Regions from separate parts of the Paenibacillus sp. FSL H3-0321 genome, predicted to be linked through region 1. Evidence: riboswitches for the same ligand, from Rfam matches in the RefSeq annotation. Region 1 holds a riboswitch; the other holds the start of a gene.

The links. A riboswitch is a leader RNA that binds a small molecule or an ion and turns the genes downstream of it on or off. The one in region 1 is predicted to bind cyclic di-GMP.
Region 2: another riboswitch for cyclic di-GMP. It lies ahead of MHI45_RS24195 (PA14 domain-containing protein); the one in region 1 lies ahead of MHI45_RS30170 (S-layer homology domain-containing protein).

Annotation. Positions count from the first base shown of each region.
Region 1 is NZ_JBBODH010000001.1:6,851,664-6,857,265, forward strand. Features, by position in the region: gene MHI45_RS30160 (SDR family NAD(P)-dependent oxidoreductase) at 1-594, opposite strand, end outside; gene MHI45_RS30165 (TetR/AcrR family transcriptional regulator) at 896-1,576, shown strand; cyclic di-GMP riboswitch class I at 1,848-1,941, shown strand; gene MHI45_RS30170 (S-layer homology domain-containing protein) at 1,993-4,125, shown strand; gene MHI45_RS30175 (DUF3289 family protein) at 4,151-5,602, shown strand, end outside.
Region 2 is NZ_JBBODH010000001.1:5,403,956-5,409,557, reverse strand. Features, by position in the region: gene MHI45_RS24200 (glycosyl hydrolase) at 1-421, opposite strand, end outside; gene MHI45_RS24195 (PA14 domain-containing protein) at 630-3,038, opposite strand; cyclic di-GMP riboswitch class I at 3,051-3,131, opposite strand; gene MHI45_RS24190 (sugar phosphate nucleotidyltransferase) at 3,269-4,642, opposite strand; gene MHI45_RS24185 (hypothetical protein) at 4,705-4,974, shown strand; gene MHI45_RS24180 (UDP-glucose dehydrogenase family protein) at 4,997-5,602, opposite strand, start outside.

The DNA of each region.
Region 1 (5,602 bases):
CGTCCCCACGACGGTGAAGAAATCCGTATCTGTAGAACCGGGACAAAGTGCGAAGAACTGGACTCCACGGTCACGATTCTCCCACCATAATGCGTCTGTAAAGGACAAGACAAAAGCTTTGGTTGCCCCATACACAGCCATATAGGGGAGCGGCTGAAATCCTGCAGTGGACGATACATTGATCACAGTACCAGAGCTTCTGCGCAGCATATCCGGCAAGAATAAATGAGTCATATTTACGACGGCAGCAACATTCAACATAATCTCCTCATGCTGCCGCTGGCCTGAGATTTGCTCGAACATCCCATGAGTGGCAAATCCGGCATTATTGACCAGCAGCTCAATCTCAAGCTTCAACAGCTGGCATTGCTGGAACAATTCCCTTGGTGCACTTGCTTCCGTAAGATCCATAGCTATGACTTCGACTTTGATGTTATAGCTTCTTTCGAGTTCCGCTGCCAAGTCATCGAGTTTGTTCTTAGATCTGGCTACGAGAACCAGATGGCTTCCTTGTTTAGCCAGCTGTATTGCAAATTGTTCGCCAATGCCGGAAGAGGCACCCGTGACTAGCGACCATTTTCCTTGAATATTCATATAATTACTCCTCCTATTAAAACGATGTATTCGTTAGGAAACGATGTTACCGATTGAGCAAAAAAAATTACTTTAAAAGCAGTGCCCAAAGCAATATTAGCTTGTTAGTTGGTAACGGTGTTTCCTGTTGAAATCATAGTAACCTGCTGGCTGGAGAAAGTCAAACCTTCTTTTTAAAAATTTGCAAGAAGATATGTGTATGTAGGATTGACTTTGTGGAATCGACTGTATAGAATGCGTGGTATATGATTGGAAACTGCGTTTCCCGAGAATAACAACATAACTAAAGAAGGCGATTAAGTTGAATGAACCTAACAATTTTGCTGACGCAAGCAATAGAAAGCTGACAACCTATCAGGAAGCCCGCTTACAGAACACAGCTAGTCTTCGTCAACTCGTAGTTGATGCAGCAGCCTTTATTCTTCAGGAAGAAGGGCCGGAAGCTGTCACCGTGCGAAAAGTAGCTCAGAAGATGGGTTGCTCGACCAAGATCATCTACAGTCTGTTTGCTAATAAAGAAGGTTTAGCCCAGCAATTATATCTGGAGGGCTGCAAAATACTCTCGAGCGAATTTGAGAGTGCTTCACAGTCAGAGGATCTGCAGCAGTATTTAATTAATCTGGCAGAAGTGTATTGGGAATTTGGCCAGCGCTATACCAGCTACTATAAATTGATGTTTGGGGGAGCATTTGCAGATTTCAAACCGGATGAGCAGAGCATGAAAGGCACTGTTACTGCTATGCGGCGCTTGTTGTCCGTGATTGTCAGCGCTCAAGAGCAAGGCCTAATTGCTGGTGATTCAAATGCGGAATTTATTGTAGGTACGATTTGGTCCTCTCTTCACGGAGTGATTCACCTGCACATAGGAGGACATTTGGGAAGTGTCGCAGCGTCGCACGCAGTGTATAAAGGAACGGTAGCTCTGCTTGCAAGCTCACTGTTTGCACCTGCAGCCGCAGCCAAGCATTTAAAGCAGGAGTAGTTAGTGAAATCCTTTATATAAGGCCTGGGTTCGAATCCTGAGAGTCTATAACACAATTAAACGGCAGAGATGCCGTTTTTTTGTTTCTAAATTTGTTTTAAATCTTTACACATGCCGAAGAACGAGACCTATTTCCGAAAAAAGGAAAAGGTATATAAGTAAGGGAGAACTAGAACTTATTAATTTTATAGGGATAAATTCCGATAAAGAAAGAGTCCTGTACAACTAAAGTCACACCTGCATACCCATAACGGGACAGAAAAAACCGAGTTTGAAACAAAGGCAAATCCGTACGAAAGTCGGAGACGCAAAGCCACGGGTCTACTTCATCCAAAGGAGGATGTTAAGACAGCCGGGCCGCTCAAGGCACTTGGTTTTTTGGCGTGCCTACAAATAGCGCTGGGGGAGAGAAGTAAATGAGGTTTAGAAAGAAAGGGAAGTTTTCGCGGACGGTTGTGTCCGCAGTGGCGGTGAGTATGCTTGTGGGCCTGTTTAGCGGAGGCCTTAGCATGAAGCAGGTTTTGGCTGCCGGGACCGATCCGGGTAGAACGGACTATAACGTATCCGGCAACCGGATCGTATGGCTGGAAGCAGAGGCTGACGGGGTGAAGCAGGTTCACGCGATGAATCAGGCCAGTGGTGCCAGCACTGTTCTTACATCGGGTTCATCTGCCAAGGATGCGCCTTATGTGAGCGGCAACGTTGCAGTGTGGGCCGACAAAGGAACAGAGCAGGAGTCTTCACTGAACTGGGATATTTACACTGCCGATCTTGAGACGGGTACACGAAGAAAGCTTAACAAACAGTCTGGCACATATGGCAATCCGACTACGGATGGAGTCGGTGTGGTTTGGTACGAGCGCAAAAATTACGGCAGCATGATCTATCATGATCTGGCTACGGGTGTTGAAGCCGACCTCGGCGAAGGACGTTTCCCGGTGCTGGCCGGTGGCAATGTGGTGTATAAGAATGCCCGTGACGGGGGGCTCAGTCTGCTCCATTTGAAAAGCGGAGCTACGCGTGCACTGGTTAGTCTGGGCGGAGCAAGCTATGTGGACTGGTTTGTTTTTAACGGCAGCGATGTACTGTTTAAGCAAAAAAATGGGGCTTCCGAGAGCAAATATGTGATTCTGAATATCAAGGATCTGACTGCTCTGCCTGTGGATCTCACCGAGATGAAGCCTGGAGGAACCCAGTATGCCTTCATGTCGATAGGTGAAGGGCAGGCAGTTTTTCAAGAGGAGAGGGACGGTGCTGCCACATTGCAGCAAGTGAACCTTTCTACATATGCAGTGAAATCACTGCCAGCAATAGAGCCCGGAACGAAGCTGATCGGCATTACCGGGGATAAACTGCTTTACAGCAAGAAGGATGATTACATAGAGTCGATTGACCTGAAAGAAGGATCAACCCCTCCGAGTCCGGGAGCCACTCCAAGTCCAGGGGTAACCCCAACCCCAGGAACGACTCCAGCTCCAGGGACAACCTCAAATCCAGGTGCAGTTCCAAATCCAGGCGCAGATCCGAACCCGGGTTCAGCCCCGGAAGTGAAGACCCCTGTAGTAACCGGAGCCAAGGACAGTCAGGTTATCGGAAGTGCTGGAGGTACTTTGTCTGTACTGAATGGCTGGGCACGGCTGGAGATTTCAGCAGGAACCTTCCCTGACAATACCACTGTAAGCTTGGCCCAAGCTGAGCTGGAGAAAGAAGTACTGCTCGACGCAACCGGCAAAAAACTGCTGAAGGCAGGTTCAGCGTGGCAGGTACAAGCGAGTGCTCCGTTCCTGAAGCCGGCCAAGCTGACGGTAGGGTACCCGAAGGAAGCGCCTTGGACGACAGGCCGTGAGAAGCTTGGAATCTATAGCAACGATCCGGCAAAAGGCATATGGAACTATATTGGCGGAGTGACTGCGGCGGAAGACGCCGTTGTTCAAACCGGAATTACAGCTTCCGGACTATATGCGGTAATGCTGCGCGGAGCTGAATTCACAGATATGTCAGGCCACTGGGCGCAGCAAGCTGTAGAGGTGCTGGGGGCTAGGGGGATTGTGAACGGGATGAACGGAACCGCTTATGCGCCAAAAGGGATCCTGACCCGGGCTGAATTCACCAAGCTGCTGGCAGCAACTCTTGGATTGCAGCCGCAGCGGCCGGAGACGCCGGCTTTCCGTGATGTTTCAGCTGCGAACTGGTCCTACCCTTATGTGGAAGCAGCTGCAGCGGCAGGAATCGTAACGGGAGAAAGTGGACTTTTTCACGGTAATGATCCGCTGACCCGTGAACAGATGATGGTGATGCTGATGCGGGCAATAGACAGCACTATCGGCAGCCGGGCTTCTGCTGCAGAATCTGCCAAGCTTGAAGCTGAATTGGGCGGATATAAGGACAACGGCAGCGTTAGCAGTTGGGCAAGGGATTCCGTAGCTGCAGCGGTGGGCAAGAAGCTGGTGCAGGGTAACGGACAGCTTTTGAAGCCTAAAGACTCATCAACGAGAGCAGAAGCAGCGGTCGTGATGTACAAGCTGCTGGCTGAGCTGAAATTACTCTAACTTATAACGGATAGGAGATCAAATCATGAAATTCGGAGCGCTCAAAAGGAAGTGGCGCGGCGGCAGCATGAAGGCACGTTTTAACCTCATGCTTGCTTTGCTGCTGGTCATTTCTTATATTCCCATCCTTCCAGGTCTGGATAAGTTCATCTCTCCGGCCTATGCAGCTACCAATATGCGGATTGAACCCAGTGAACTTAACCCGGAATCGGGAAAATCGGTTAAAATCTCCTTCAGCTTCAACGCGGCCGACAACGGTCAGGAGTATCATAAAACGAATATCAGCCTCTGTACTCCACAGCGGGACGGATCGTCCCCGCTCCTCGGGGATCTGATTAAGAGCGGTGAATATCCAACGAAGCTTAACGGCCAATATATCGTTCATGAGTATGAATGGGACGGGAAAATCGGCGGTGTACCGCTGGATGAAGGGCGTTATAACATCTGTATCTCCCCTGCCGAGTATAACGGTGTTGGCGTGTACTACGGGCAGATCGCCAGCTTTGAAATCCTTGGAGGCGATGAATTGCCTCCTCCGGCAGCTTTGCAGATCAAACCTGCTGCTGCAGGACAATCTGTGGTTTCAGGAACTGCTGAACCAGGGGCCCAGCTGGAAGTGGAACTTTATTATCCGTCCAGTGGGGAAAAACGGCTGTACTCTAATATTGCTGTCAACAGCGCAGGACAATGGAGTGAACAGATCGGGATAACGCTGGGTAAAGCCGTGCATATCACGGCAAGAGCGAAAGAGGAAGGTAAGTACTCGGGGGTTTCGGAGCCGCTCGCAGTGCTGCGTGCGCCTATGCCTGCTTTTTCACTCAGCTGGGAGGCGCTGGCAGCCTATTATTATAAGCTGGATACTGTTCAGGCCATGCAGGAGAAGGCTCAGGACATTGCATTATTGAACCAGTCTGCAACCTCTGCGGGAACAATCAGCGGCCTGACCTCCATTCTGCTGACCAATCCGCAAACCAGCCGGGCTATAAACAGCGGGGATCTGCCGCAGTTTACGGAAGCGGCACTTCAGGATCGGCTGCGGATTGTGAACCCGTCCGGACAGGCACCGGTTGATCCGGCACGGGGAGATTTTGTCTACTCCAGTGATTCAATCTCGCTGCAGGCGTTGATGCCGCTGCAATTCGGCCTGAACTATTTAAGCCGTGACCCTTTTACAGGTGTAAGTGGATTAGGGTGGCATCACAGCTATGAATGGAAGCTGACTGCGGTAGAAGACGGCAAGGTAGAAGTGATGAGCCCGGATGGCTCGCGTTTTGAGTACGTACCTTTGTCGGGAGGAGAGTATCTGACACCGCGCGGCACGGACTGGACGCTGAGTGCTCCGTCAGCAGGGGCGTATACTCTATCATCACCTCAAGGCGATCTCTACCGGTTCAATGCAGAGGGGCTGCTGCAGTCCATTACGGATTTGAACGGGAATAAGATCACATTTGCTTACCAGGGTACGAAGCTGGCAACG
Region 2 (5,602 bases), 1.4 Mb from region 1:
GATGGAAGGTCATCGCCACAATTCCGCCGCCCTGGTGCCATTTGATCGCACTCTTCACGACATTCTGGCGCTGCTTCACGATGGTGCCCTCCGGCTGGTTGTTAATCGCTCCCAGCTCATAACCATGCAATACGGCATATTGTCCGCTTGCATGCTTCAGCTTATTGTTGAATTCATCCGGGGTCTCCAAATAGTCATGCTGCCCGGATATCATTCCCTTGCCTCCAAGATCAACCAGATAGCTGAGCAGATCGGCAGCCTCCTCCGAAGCTGAGGGATTGATGGGAGTGATGGCAGCAGCAGGTGTAACTATCGTCCGGGGAACCGGAAGACTCCTCGCTTCTGACCAGGGCAGCAGGGAAAATATTAATATAAGAGGTAAAATCGTATTAAACAGGCGGTACTTGCGGTAAGTGTTCAAATCGTAATCTCCTTTCTCCAGCGAAATGCCGCCACGGCACACAGGATGAGTTCCCTATGCAGGTTCATACATCCCGAGGCCAAATGGGGGCTATAGCTTAGTAGCCCTGCTGATAAGCAGGGCCACTAAGAGTGGACTTTAGGAATTATAATTGTAACGTCTTAACCAGCACCCGCCGGTGAATACAGAAGCTAACCAGTCGCTCTGCTTAGGAAGCGGAAGGAAGAAACAGGGCGCTCGCAGGAACAGTACCCTTCACTTGGCTTGGGCTTTCCCACATTAGACGCGCTCTGGCATCCCCTTGATTCTCGTAATACTCCACTTTAATATCATATAGCTGCCCGGCATTCAGGCTGATGCTTCCCATGCGTTCGGTTCCACTCTGTTTCATCCAGCTGTCAATCACAAGACTGTCATTGACCCAAACGCGGATGCCGTCATCTGAAGTAGTATAGATTGTGTACGTTTCACTGTAGAGCGGCTTAATCTTGCCGCTCCAGCGTACGGAGAAGAAATCGATGCCGATTGCAGCATCCGGGGTGCCTAGACGCCAATTGAAATCAAGAATGGCGTCGTTACGTACAAGTGCCGGAGTGCCTGACAGCAGCATATTATTGAAATATTCTGCCTTTAGCCCATTCTCAGCAGGTGCTGCTGTCGGTGTTGGTGCCGGCGTCGGTACCGGTGTTGGTGTTGGTGCAGGTGTTGGTGCTGGCGCCGGTGTTGGCGCAGATGTCGGTGTTGCTGTTGGCACCGGTGCTGGTGTTGCTGTCAGCGCAGGCGTTGCTGTTGCCGTTGCGGCTGGTGCTGCTGTCGTCGCTAAAGCCGGTTTTGCAACCAGGCTGGGTGTACTGTCCAATTCTGTCTGGCTGGCAGCAGCTGCCCCGGCATTCACAAACAATGCGCTGGCCGGAACCGTCCCTTTGGCTTGGCTTTGACTTTGCCACATTAAGCGGATATTCGCATCACCGGCATTCTCGTAATACTCGACCTTGATGTCGTACAACTGACCGCCTGTTAAAGCGATGCTCCCGGTACGCTCGGCTCCGCTCTGTTTCATCCAGCTGTCAATGACAGCTTTACCGTTAATATAAACGCGGATACCGTCATCCGAAGTGGTAAAAATCTGATAAATCTCACTATACGTTGGCTTGATTTGACCGGTCCAGCGGACAGAGAAGGAATCTACACCGATTGAAGGATCCGGCGAACCCTGGCGCCAGTTAAAGTTAAGCAATGCATCATTGCGCACCAAGGCCGGCGTACCGGAAAGCGTCATGTTTTTGAAGTATTCTCCCTTAAGTCCGCTCAACACAGGCGCTTCCACTGAATCATTAGAGTCAGGCGTTGGCGTTGCCGTCGGCTTCGACGTTGCCGTTGCCGTCGGTGTTGGCGTTGCCGTTGGTGTTGGTGTCGCTGTCGGTGTTGCCGTTGGTGTCGGCGTCGGCGTTGGCGTTGCCGTTGGTGTCGGTGTTGGCGTTGCCGTTGGTGTCGGCGTCGGCGTTGCTGTTGGTGTCGGCGTTGCTGTTGGTGTCGGCGTCGGTGTTGCCGTTGGCGCAGCGGCTGGTGCACTCCAACTCTTATATTTATTCCGGGTCAGTGTATAGCTATCATTCATGAAACTCTTAATCGTAGTTGTGCTATTTTTCTCATAGAGCATTTTTCCCCAGTTCATCATGAAAACGAAATTTTTCTGGGAGAGCTTCAGTTTGGCCGTGCTGGGCATCTCACCGTTCTCACCAATACCTATCGGTTTACCGGCAGCCAGACTAAGCAAACTGTCATAGTACTTATTCATATAGTCGTTATCATATATATCTGCTGCAAGAACATCCACTTTGCTTGCGCCCGGATAGGTCAGCGCATAAGGATCAGACCAGGCATTCGGTGCATTGGGGTTCCATACCCACAACAGATTGTTTAATTGATGAACGTTCACGAAACGGTCATACATAATATTCCACAGTTCAGCAAAATTACTTTTCTTCCCCCACCAGAACCAGTTGCCGTTCATTTCATGATAAGGTCTCCAAAGTACAGGAACGCCCGCATCCCGCAAGCTTTTGAGCGACACCGCCACTTTATCCAGATCCGTGATCAGGCTGGCGTATTCTGTCGTGCCCGGCGTTACATACCTGTTAAATTCCGCTTGGGTGAGCGGCTTCTGCACATTGGACCAGAGGTACGCCGTCCCCGGCAGATTCTGATGAAAGGTCATTGCGACAATGCCGCCGTTCTTGTACCAGTTGATCGCGCTGTTCACCACATTCTTGCGCTGCGATGCAGCCGTACTCTCCGACTGGCCGCTAATTACGCCAAGCTCATATCCGTGAAGAGCAGCATATTCTCCGCTTGTTCCCTTCAACTTGTTGCTGAATTCATCCGGGCTCTCCAAATAATCGTGCTGTCCAGAGATGATCCCTTTTCCGGTAATGGAATAGAGGTTACTAAGCAGCTTGACAGCTTCGGCTGAAGCGTCCGGATTAACCGGCACTGCTGTGCTTGATGAGGCTTCTGCGGTTGAAGGCGACAGCCCAAATCCTAAAGGCACAGCGGTTAACAATACGGCAAGAGACAGCAAGGTGGACAGCAGACGAGACTTACGGTAAGTTTTCAAAATCATCTTCCTTTCGGTAGCCAGGCTGCCACTCTTGCGAAGGCCCTATGGCTTTGCGTCCCTATCTTTCGATTAGGTTTGCCTTTGTCGTTTTGGAAGGATTAATCCCTCTTACCGTAAGTATCGTCCCTATGAAGTTTTTATTTAGAGCATTAATAAAAATAAATTAATAAATGGTTCTAAATGCCTGTTTTGGATTTGCAACAATTGGTTAAATAGATTATTTAGGCCTAAGAGATAAACTGTTGCAAAGCTATATCTTCCCAATCCAAGGTGATGCGGATGTTATCCTCTTCTACCAGTTCCGAACCGGTCTGTACCTCGATAAACTCTACATCCGTCAGCGCAAGAATCGCATGTTTGGTGCCTTCCGGTATACGCACCACATCTCCCGCCTTCACATTATGCATCTTCTCATTAATCACAATGCTTGCTTCACCGCTGACAAATGTCCAGATTTCACTGCGTTTATGGTGCAGCTGGTAACTGATATTTTTACCCTCTTCGATAAAAATCCGTTTGGTCAGCACTTCATTTCCCTCATCGTATTTCACATAATCTATGACCTTATAATGGCCCCAGCGGCGTTCTTCGTACATGGGTCTTTGTTCAAAAGACTTCAGCACTTCCTTGATTCTCGGACTCTCCGCTTTATGGGTAACCAAAATCCCGTCCGGGCTGGCAGCGATAATCAGATCCTTCGCGCCGATCACCGTAATCGGAATATCCAGCTCATTAATCAGGCATGTGCCTTCGGAATCCGCCGTCACGAACCCTTTGCCTACATGATTGCTGTTCATTTCTTCAGTTAGCGTGTTCCAGGTGCCCAGATCCTTCCAGAATCCGGCATAAGGCTGAACTACGATTTTCTCCTCTTTTTCCACCACTTCATAGTCAAAGCTTATGGAAGCAAGCAGTTTGTACTGCTTCTGCAGTTCCTCGTAGTTCAGCGGCAATCCCTTGCGCTGCAGAATATCAAGCAGATAGCCCAAGCGGAACGCAAACACGCCGCAGTTCCAGAGGGCATTCCGGCTGATCAGTTCCTCGGCCTGCTTACGGTCAGGTTTCTCCTGGAAGTGGCTTACCTGCAGATAACCGCTTGCTCCCGCCTCTGCGCTGGTAGGAATGATATATCCGTATTTTTCTGAAGCATGCTCGGGTACTACACCCATCAGCGCCAGGTTCGCTCCGCTCTCCTGCATCGTTTGCTCAAGCTGCACTACTGTATCGAAGAAGGCGGCTTCCACATAAGGATCGACCGGCAGGATGGCCACGGTCTCGCTTGGCGAAACGCCTTCCATGGAATACAGGTAGGCTGCTGTCAGGGCAATCGCCGGAAACGTATCGCGGCGTTCCGGCTCAACGATGATAGGCACCTCGCTGCCAAGCTGGCTTTGAATCATTTCCACCTGACTGCGGCCGGTAGCCAGATAAGCCGAACCCGACATATTAGCTTCCTCCAGCTGCCGCCATACCCGTTGCACCATGGATTCCGGCTCACCCGTCGGGCTCTCAAGTACCTTCAGAAATTGCTTCGAACGTGAATCGTTGGACAAAGGCCAGAGACGTTTTCCTGAACCGCCTGATAGAAGTACCAGTTTCATATGGAACCCTCCTCATTATGTGTTGACGCGAAAATATCGGATTGTTATTGGTTGCTTCAAACGTGAAAAGCATAAGACTTAGCTGTTATGAGAGTCACTGCAAGGAATGTTTGGACTTTCGGCCGCTGTTGTCTGCAGATTTCTTGATTTATACCGCTGTTCGCGGTGGAAATCCGCAGACAAAGGCGGACGCATTCGCTCCTACAGTTCCAAAATTCCTCTCCGTTCCATTCCAACAGCCTAGCTATTCGCTTCACCCGCAGGCGAAGCTCCCTGCTAAAGATCCGGCTATTGCCGCTTGGCTGGCGGCAGGTAAGAGCGAAGTGCTTTAGTAGAGTAGAGCAAGCTTGAGGCTTAGATCGCGCCGGCCACGCTGGCCGAATACCCGCTCAGTCCGCCCATTTGCGGGCGTCCGACGGAATGGTACTCCAGGCCGGTGCCTTCGATCTGCTCCTTGGAGTAGACGTTGCGGCCATCGATCAGAACCTGGCGGCGCATACTGCCCGCCAAGCGATGCAGGTCGATATCCTTGAACTGGCTCCAGTCGGTTAGCAAGCATACGGCATCGCTGCCTTCTGCCGCCTCTTCCGGCAGGCCGCACCAGCGGAGCTGCGGATGATCGTATTGCATTTTGAAGTTATCGGCGGCAATCGGATCATAGAGCTTCACTGTAGCTCCCTCCGCTACCAGCGCTTCGACGATTTCACGGGCAGGTGCCTCGCGTACATCATCAGTATTCGGCTTGAAGGCCAACCCCCAAATTCCGATAACCGCGCCGCGCAGGCTGCCGAGCGACTCATGAAGTTTGGAAATAATCATAAACCGCTGCCCTTTATTCACCTCAACCACCGATTTCAGCAGCTTGAACTCATAGTCCACGTTGCCGGCGATCTGGATCAGCGCATTGGTATCTTTCGGGAAACAGGAGCCTCCATAACCGATTCCGGCCTGCAGGAAGCT